One region of the Bradyrhizobium sp. UFLA03-84 genome, then DNA from elsewhere that is predicted to be linked to it. Evidence: predicted binding sites of a transcription regulator. Region 1 holds the regulator's gene; each other region holds the start of a gene.
The links. The regulator PhoB, encoded in region 1, activates phosphate uptake and scavenging genes when phosphate is short. The targets are predictions, from matches to a motif close to TGTCATNNANCTGTCAT.
Positions count from the first base shown of each region.

Region 2: ugpB (sn-glycerol-3-phosphate ABC transporter substrate-binding protein UgpB) is a predicted target of PhoB. The motif match lies at 1,087-1,103, and genes of this name have one in related genera.
Region 3: ppk2 (polyphosphate kinase 2) is a predicted target of PhoB. The motif match lies at 1,401-1,417, and genes of this name have one in related genera.
Region 4: CK489_RS09670 (DUF2794 domain-containing protein) is a predicted target of PhoB. The motif match lies at 1,473-1,489, and genes of this name have one in related genera.

Region 1 is NZ_NSJY01000003.1:495,513-497,685, forward strand. Features, by position in the region: gene CK489_RS02350 (GcrA family cell cycle regulator) at 1-386, shown strand, start outside; gene phoB (phosphate regulon transcriptional regulator PhoB) at 573-1,283, opposite strand; gene phoU (phosphate signaling complex protein PhoU) at 1,344-2,063, opposite strand; gene pstB (phosphate ABC transporter ATP-binding protein PstB) at 2,171-2,173, opposite strand, start outside.
Region 2 is NZ_NSJY01000005.1:1,129,574-1,131,746, reverse strand. Features, by position in the region: gene ugpB (sn-glycerol-3-phosphate ABC transporter substrate-binding protein UgpB) at 1-1,031, opposite strand, end outside; gene CK489_RS08060 (CaiB/BaiF CoA transferase family protein) at 1,239-2,173, opposite strand, start outside.
Region 3 is NZ_NSJY01000013.1:1,392,725-1,394,897, forward strand. Features, by position in the region: gene ppk2 (polyphosphate kinase 2) at 384-1,346, opposite strand; gene CK489_RS20620 (fumarylacetoacetate hydrolase family protein) at 1,494-2,173, shown strand, end outside.
Region 4 is NZ_NSJY01000008.1:13,773-15,945, reverse strand. Features, by position in the region: gene CK489_RS09675 (Bax inhibitor-1/YccA family protein) at 21-812, shown strand; gene CK489_RS09670 (DUF2794 domain-containing protein) at 1,037-1,408, opposite strand; gene CK489_RS09665 (DUF1223 domain-containing protein) at 1,953-2,173, opposite strand, start outside.

The sequences.
Region 1 (2,173 bases):
TGCATCGGCTCGGCCTCTCCGGCCGCGCCAAGGCACCTTCGACGGCGGCGCCGCGGCAGCGCAAGGCGCGCCCCGCCCAGCACATGATGCGGGTGGCGCGCCCGGTCTCGCGCGGCAACACGGCGCTGGCGCACGCCTTCGAGGTCGAGATGGAGCCCGATCCGATCTCCTACGACAACGTGGTGCCGATGAGCCAGCGGCTGTCGCTGCTCGAGCTCAACGAGGCCACCTGCCACTGGCCGGTCGGCGATCCCTCGAGCCCGGAATTCTTCTTCTGCGGCGGCAAGGCGCTCGCCGGCCTGCCCTATTGCGCCCATCACTCGCGCGTCGCCTACCAGCCCGCCGCCGATCGCCGCCGGCCGTCGGCGAAGCCGCAGATCAAGTAAGCACTCGGGAAACCAGCCTGGACTGCAAAACAAATCCCCGCGCAAGCGGGGATTTTTTTGTGCCGAGTAGCTCTTCATGGAGCCAACAAGGCGAGGTCTACATCACCGGCGTCGTCCCGGCCTAGTGCGCAATTGCGCACTAGGCCGGGACGACGCGTGTTGTGGCTTGAGATTGCCCCGCGGCCGTTACGGCTGCGGCTCGGCCTTTGCGAAGCGGTCGTCGAGCGCATAGCCGGCGCCGCGCACGGTGCGGATCGGGTCCTGCTCACGGCCCGGATTGAGCAGCTTGCGCAGGCGGCCGATGTGCACGTCGACGGTGCGCTCGTCGATGTAGATGTCGCGGCCCCAGACGCTGTCGAGCAGCTGCTCGCGGCTGAACACGCGGCCCGGATGCTCGAGGAAGAACTCAAGCAGGCGATATTCGGTCGGGCCGAGATCGATCGGACGACCCGAGCGCGCCACACGGCGCTTCTCGCGGTCGAGCTCGATGTCACCATAGGTCAGCACGGTCGCAAGCCGTTCCGGGCTCGCGCGGCGCAGCAGGCCCTTCACACGGGCCAGCAGTTCCGGTACCGAGAACGGCTTGACGATGTAGTCGTCGGCGCCGGTGGCCAGCCCGCGCACGCGCTCGCTCTCCTCGCCGCGTGCGGTCAGCATGATGATCGGAAGCTGCTTGGTCTCGGGCCGCGCCCGCAAGCGACGGCACAGCTCGATGCCGGACAGGCCCGGCAGCATCCAATCGAGCACCACGAGGTCAGGAACGCGCTCCTTCAGGCGGGTGTCGGCGTCGTCGCCGCGCCCCACTGTTTCGACATCGTAGCCTTCCGCATCGAGGTTATAGCGCAACAGCGTCGTCAGCGCTTCCTCGTCTTCGACTACCAGAATGCGTGCGCTCATCGGTCTAAGTTCTTTCTGTGTGGTGATCCGTTGCCCTGACGCAAACCGAAACGCCGTCGACTATGTGTTACCCGGCACCGTGGTGGCAAAGTTGGTCATGTCACCCTTCGGGCGCTTGTCGGTGATCTGCTGGCCTTCGATCATGTAGAACACCGTCTCTGCGATGTTGGTGGCGTGATCGCCGATCCGCTCGATGTTCTTGGCGCAGAACATCAGATGGATGCAGAACGAGATGTTGCGCGGATCTTCCATCATGTAGGTGAGCAGTTCGCGGAACAGCGAGGTGCAGATCGCGTCAACCTCCTCGTCACCCTTCCAGACATTCATCGCCGCCGGCAGATCGTGCGCGGCATAGGCGTCGAGCACCGACTTGACCTGCGACAGCACGAGATCGGTCATGTGCTCGAGGCCGCGGATCAGCTTCAGCGGCTGAAAATCGCTTTCCAGCGCCGCGACGCGCTTGCCCATGTTCTTGGCGAGATCGCCGATCCGCTCGAGGTCGGTGGCGACGCGCATCGCGCTGACGATTTCGCGCAGGTCGATCGCCATCGGCTGGCGGCGGGCGATCGTCAGCACAGCGCGCTCTTCGATGACGCGCTGCAAATTGTCGATCTCGATGTCGGCGGCGACCACGCGCTTGCCGAGCGCGACGTCGCGGCGGATCAGCGCGTCGACCGACTCGGTAATCATCCGCTCGACGAGGCCGCCCATCTCGGCGACCAGGCGGGTCAACTCCTGCAGGTCGCTGTCAAATGCCTTGGCGGTATGTTCAGAAGCCATCGCTTGTCTCCCCTCAATCATGATCCCGGGGATCATGATTTCGTGTCCTGAATTTTAGCATGATCCGATCGGAAAACCGGTCTCCACTTTTCCGGATCATGCGCCGGTCA
Region 2 (2,173 bases), on a different contig from region 1:
GAGGCCTTGTGGATCCAGACCTGGCGGTCGGTGTCCGAGAGGAAGGTCAGGAACTTGGCAACGCCCTTGTATTCCTCGGCCGACTTGCCGCCCATCACCCAGAGCGAAGCGCCGCCGATGATCGAGTTCTGCGGTGCGCCCTTGACGTCGGGATAATACGGCATCGGGGCGGCGGTGAAGTTGAACTTGGCCTGCGCCTTGACGTTGCCGAAGAACGCCGACGAGGTCAGGTAGATCGGGCATTCGCCGGAGGTGAAGCGGCCTTCGCCGGTGTTGGTGCGGCCGGCATAGTCGTAGGTCTTGTCCTTCTGCAGCTCGACCAGGTTCTCGAGATGCTTGACCTGCAGCGGGCCGTTGAATTCGAGCACGGTGTCGAAGCCGTCGAGGCCGTTGGCCTTGCTGGCGAGCGGCACGTTGTGCCAGGCCGAAAGCTGCTCGAGATTGACCCAGGTGACCCACGAGCCGGAGAAGCCGCAGGTGGTGTAGCCGGCCGCCTTCAGCTTCTTGGCATCCTCGAACACCTGCGGCCAGGTCTTCGGGATCTCGGCGATGTTGGCCTTCTTCAGCGCGTCGAGATTGACCCACATCACCGTCGACGACGAATTGAAGGGGAACGACAGCATCTCGCCCTTCGAGGTCGAGTAGTAGCCGGTGATCGCGGGCAGATAGACGCTCGGATCGAATTTCTCGCCAGCATCGGCCATCAGCTTGTAGACCGGTTTGACGGCGCCGGTGGCGGCCATCATGGTCGCGGTGCCGACCTCGAACACCTGCATGATGTGCGGCGCGTTGCCGGCACGGAAGGCGGCGATGCCGGCGTTCATGGTGTCGGCGTAGCCGCCCTTGTAGGTCGGGATCACCTTGTAGTCGGACTGCGAGGCGTTGAAGTCGTTGGCCAGCTTGACGATGACGTCATTGTTGGCGCCGGTCATCGCGTGCCACCACTGGATCTCGGTCACCGCAAACGCAGGTGACGCGAATGCAAGCGTAGCAGCGGCGACAGCAGCAGCGCCTAATCGTCGAAAAATCATCAAAGCCCCTCCCGGTTGGAACACCATCTTTCGTTGCGCGCGTTATCAGCGCCGGATGACGTTCAAATGACCGTATAAACGAAAGTCATCGTAGGGGGGAAGCCGCGACAAAGGGAAGCGGTAAAAAAGGCGAAGATCGCCGCCGCCGGCGCCGTGCGGTGCAGCGCCGGACGCGACGCTGCACCGCAGGGCTGACGGATGGTCGTGTCAGCGCTTGCGCTGCGGACCGCAGACCACGCCCTTGTCGACCAGGCCGTTGATCTCGTCCCGGGAGTACCCGAACTCGCCCAGCACTTCCGCAGCGTGCTGGCTGAACTTCGGCGGCGTGCGGCGCAGGTTCGGCTTGGTGCGTTCGAGGCGGATCGGCGAGGCGACGCCCTTGTACCAATCCTTCTCGATGACGTCGCCGCGATGGATGGTGTGCGGGTTGGTCAGCGCCTGGTCGATCTTCTGCACCGGGCCGGCAGGCAGGCCGGCGGCGAGCAGCCGGTTGCACAGCGGCTCGGCCTCGTGCTGGCTGAACACCGCGGCCAGCTCGGCCCGCAGCGCATCGCGGTTGGCGATCCGGTCCTTGTTGCGGGCAAAGCGCGGATCGGTGCCGAGCTCGGGCTTGCCGATCTCCTTGGCGAGCTTGCGGAAGGTGCCGTCATTGCCGACGCCGATGAAGATGTTGTCGGTCTTGGTCGGGAAGATCGCGTACGGCACGAGGTTGGGATGCTCGTTGCCGGTGAGCGACGGCGGCTTGCCATGCATGAAATAGTTCGCGGTGTGCGGATGCATGATCGCAAGCCCGGTCTCGTACAGCGTGGTCTCGAGGAACTGGCCGAGCCCCGAGCGCTGCCGCTCCGACAATGCCATCAGGATGCCGATCGTGGCATAGAGCCCGGTGGTGATGTCGACCAGCGGCACGCCGATGCGCATCGGCCCGCTCTCCGGGGAGCCGGTCGCCGCGATCATGCCGGTCATCGCCTGGATGATCGCGTCATAGCCGGGATTGCCGCCGCGCGGGCCGTCGGCACCGAAGCCGGAGATCCGGCAATGCACGAGGCGCGGAAATTTCGCGCGCAGCACGTCGTTGCCGATGCCCCATTTGTCGAGCGTGCCCGGCTTGAAGTTCTCGATCAGCACGTCGGCGGTCTCGA
Region 3 (2,173 bases), on a different contig from region 1:
CCTGCACCAGATCGGGGAAGCCTAGCGTCGGGTTCCGGTGCCAGCAAGGGCACGCGTCTGCACCATTGGTAGGCGTGGCGAAGAGGGGATGCCTATCCCTTCACCTTGCTCCGTTTACGGCAGGGCTATCGCACGTTGCCCATCTCCGCAGGAGCGCACCACCAAAATGCTGGAAAACAACCCCATGCAAAGGAGTCGGCGGGCGTGCCGGCATTCGACACGGCAACTTGACACGTCGGGCAAATCAGGGGCATTATTCTATTATTCAGAAAATCCACAGGCGTGCCTCATCCGCGCGATGGGGCGCGGCGGTAGAGGTCGGTCGGATCGCATCGCGAGATGCGATCCGGGGAGAAAGTACAAGTCGGCGAAAGGCAGTTCGCTCAATACCGTCCCGGCACGTACATTTCCGGCGGGATCGGGCCGCGGTGATAGTCCGGGTTGCGCACCCGCGGCGGCAGCACCACCGGTTGGTGGGTGACGTGCTGATAGGGGATCTGGCTCAACAGATGCGAGATGCAGTTGAGCCGGGCGCGCTTCTTGTCGGCGGCATCGACGATCCACCACGGAGAGTCAGGCAGGTGGGTGCGCTCCAGCATCGTCTCCTTGGCCTTGGTGTACAGTTCCCAGCGGGTCCGCGCCTCGACGTCCATTGGGCTCAGCTTCCATTGCTTCAGCGGATCCTGGATCCGCATCGAGAAGCGGAATGCCTGTTCCTCGTCGGTGATCGAGAACCAGTATTTCAGCAGGATGGTGCCGGAGCGGATCAGCATGCGCTCGAATTCCGGCACCGAGTTGAAGAATTCCTCATACTGCTCGTCGGAGCAGAACCCCATCACTTTCTCGACCCCGGCGCGGTTGTACCAGCTGCGGTCGAACAGCACCATCTCGCCGCCGGCCGGCAGATGCGAGACATAGCGCTGGAAATACCATTGCGTGCGCTCGCGCTCGTTCGGCGCCGGCAGCGCCGCGATGCGGCAGACCCGCGGGTTGAGCCGCTGGGTGATGCGCTTGATGACGCCGCCCTTGCCGGCGGAATCGCGGCCCTCGAACAGCACCACGACCTTCTTCTTCTCGTGCTGCACCCAGTCCTGCAGCTTGACCAGCTCGCCTTGCAGCCGCAGCAGTTCGCGGAAGTAGAACTTGCGGTCGATCGACGGCTTTCCGGCCTCTCCGTCATGGTCGAGCTCGTCGAGCCTGATGTCATCGAGTTCGAGCTCGAGTTCCTCGTCGAGGTTGTCGGCCATCTCCTGGTGGATGCGGGCGCGCAAAGCTTCCTCACGGGAGCCTTCGTCGCGCAGTGCTTCCTCGTGGGCGGCTTCGTCGGTGAGGTGGGGAGCGGTCATGAAGGTCCGTCTTTCAGTGTGTTAGATGGATCGACGGGAGCATTGACGGGCGATGTTACCCCTCTATGACATTGGCATGACCGCTGTTTCACGCCGGCGCCGCGACTGTGCTAACAAGCGCCAACAACACGAAAATGGGAGATGCCGATGATTTCGCTCACGCCAAAAGACGTTCTGCCGGAGGACGGCGCAGCCGGCACGCTGGTCGGACGGGTCTGGCTGCCGCAGGCGGGGGGACCCGCCGTGGTCGCGGTGCGGGCGGACGGCGTGTTCGACGTCACTGCGCGTTTCCCCACCGTGAGCGCGCTATGCGAGGAAGCCGATCCTGCCGGCGCTTTGCGCGCCACGCGCGGCGAGCGGGTCGGCGATTTCGAGACGATCCTCACCAACACGCCGCCTGACGGCCGCGACAAGGCGAGGCCGCATCTGCTCGCGCCGGTCGACTTGCAGGTGCTGAAGGCCGCCGGCGTCACCTTCGCGATCTCGATGCTGGAGCGGGTGATCGAGGAGCGCGCGCGCGGCAATCCGTCGTCGGCGGAGGCAATCCGCAAGGAGGTGGTACGGCTGGTCGGTGACGATCTCTCCAAGCTGAAGCCGGGCTCGGAGCAGGCGATGCGGCTGAAGCAGGTGCTGATCGATCAGAACGCGTGGAGCCAGTATCTCGAGGTCGGCATCGGCCCCGATGCCGAAGTGTTCACCAAGGCGCCGACGCTGTCGTCGGTCGGCACCGGCATGGATGCCGGGTTGCATCCGAAGTCGACCTGGAACAATCCCGAGCCGGAGGTCGTGCTCGTCGTCTCCGGTGCTGGCAGGATCGTCGGCGCCGC
Region 4 (2,173 bases), on a different contig from region 1:
CCAACCACGGGAATTCGACCATGTCGGACCTAGACCGCAATTACGCTTCTCCTTTCGGCCGGGCCGCCGGGCGCATTGACGCTGCGGCCGTCGACGCCGGTCTGCGCGCCTACATGCTGCGCATCTACAACTACATGAGCATCGGCCTCGCCATCACCGGCTTGGCCGCGCTCGGCGTCTACATGGGCGCGGTGACCACCGACCAGTCGGCCGCCGTCGCCAAGTTTGGCAATGCCTATCTGACGCAGTTCGGCTACGCGATGTTCGTGAGCCCGCTGAAATGGCTGTTCATCCTCGCCCCTCTGGCGATGGTGTTCGTCATCTCGGCCGGCATCAACCGCCTGCAGCCTGCGACCGCCCAGCTGTTGTTCTGGGTGTTCTCGGCGCTGATGGGCCTGTCGCTGTCGTCGATCTTCCTGGTGTACACGCACACCTCGATCGTGCGCGTGTTCTTCATCACCGCGGCGACGTTCGGTGCGCTCAGCCTCTACGGCTACACCACCAAGCGTGACATGAGCGGCATGGGCTCGTTCCTGTTCATGGGCCTGATCGGCATCATCATCGCGAGCCTGGTCAACCTGTTCCTGGCGAGCTCGGCGCTGCAGTTCATCGTCTCGGTGGTCGGCGTGCTGGTGTTCGCGGGCCTCACCGCCTGGGACACCCAGCGGCTGAAGAACGACTACATCTACGGCTACGCCTCGCAGGGCGGCGTGATGGCAGAGCGTGCGGCAATCACTGGTGCGCTGTCGCTCTACCTGAACTTCATCAACTTGTTCACGCTGCTGCTGCAGCTGCTCGGCCAGCGCGACTAAGCGCCGCGAGCAAGGCAATCGATCTGAGCCCCGGCCACCCGGCCGGGGCTTTTGTTTTGCGCCGGCTTTTGCGGGATGCGAACCCGTAGCCCGGATCGAGCCAACGGGTCGCGCGAACGCGCACCCGATGACAGGCTCCACGAAATCCGGGACAAGGCCATTCGCGTCGCAAAACCGCGATTACGCTCCGCTCCATCCGGGCTACAGGCGTCGAATTCGCCTCGCTACACCAGCGACAGCTTGCGGTCGATCACGAACAGCACGCGCTCGAGTTCGTGGCCACGACGCAGGATCAGGCCGGTCGCCGAAATCACGCTGTACATGCCCTGCTTGCGCGCCAGACGGGGATCCTTCTCGATCCGGTAGATCGGCATTTCGGACGCGCGCCGGAACACCGAGAACACGGCGCGGTCCTTCAGGAAGTCGATCGCATAGTCTCGCCACTCGCCGTCGGCGACCATGCGGCCGTAGAGATTGAGAATGCGGTTGAGCTCAAGTCGATTGAATGTCACGCGGTTGGGTTGAGGGGTCGCGGCGGCGGGGCGCGCCGCGGCACGACTCCCGCTCGGATCGGTGTCCTCCGAGATCAAACTCATCGAGCGCCTCCTGTCATCCCGGTGACGATCGGGATCCGAAGGCCGGTGCCCCCTGCTTCGGGATCGTCACGAGAGTGACATGATTGCGCTAAGCGAGGAGGCCTGCAAGGGGCCATTCGCAACGCAACCAGGCCTTAACCACGCTCAGGCGCGGCGGATTGTCCGGAAAACCGAAGACTCACGGGAACGTTAGCGGAATCATATTGCTGCCCCACTTCCGCCCATCGCCTGCCCCGCTGCCCTGCGAAAAGATAATCCTGCGTTGGCCCGGTCCTTTCGGTTCCGGATTCCTCAGCCCCCAGCCCCCCGGGGCCGTCGGGATCGGGCCTGTTCGCAGGGGAGTTAAATCCCAACACTGGGCCAACGAAAGTTGGTCCTTTTTGTTTTTGGGGCCTGCCCATCTCCGCGTGACCGAGCGGCGCGCGCAAAGCTTCAACGCTTTCGCTTCACCAAATCACAGTGTGCATGTTTGCCGCCGCGCAAGGCTGCGCGACGATGCGCGCGGCCGAACGACGCGTCTGCCGGCAGCTAGCGCAGCAACGCGCTAGTGAAGCGAGGTGAATGCGGCGCCGAGCATCGGGCCCGGCTTGTCGCGATTGCCGTCCTGGACGTACACCGCCGCGGCATCGACGCCATCGCGCGTGATGTTCTCCAGCGGCACGGTCCAGCTGCCGGACGAGCCGTTCCAGTCACCGACCTTCAGGAGATTGCGCACCACGTTGTGGTAGGTGATCTCGTGGCCGCGGTTCTCGCCGCGCGAGATCG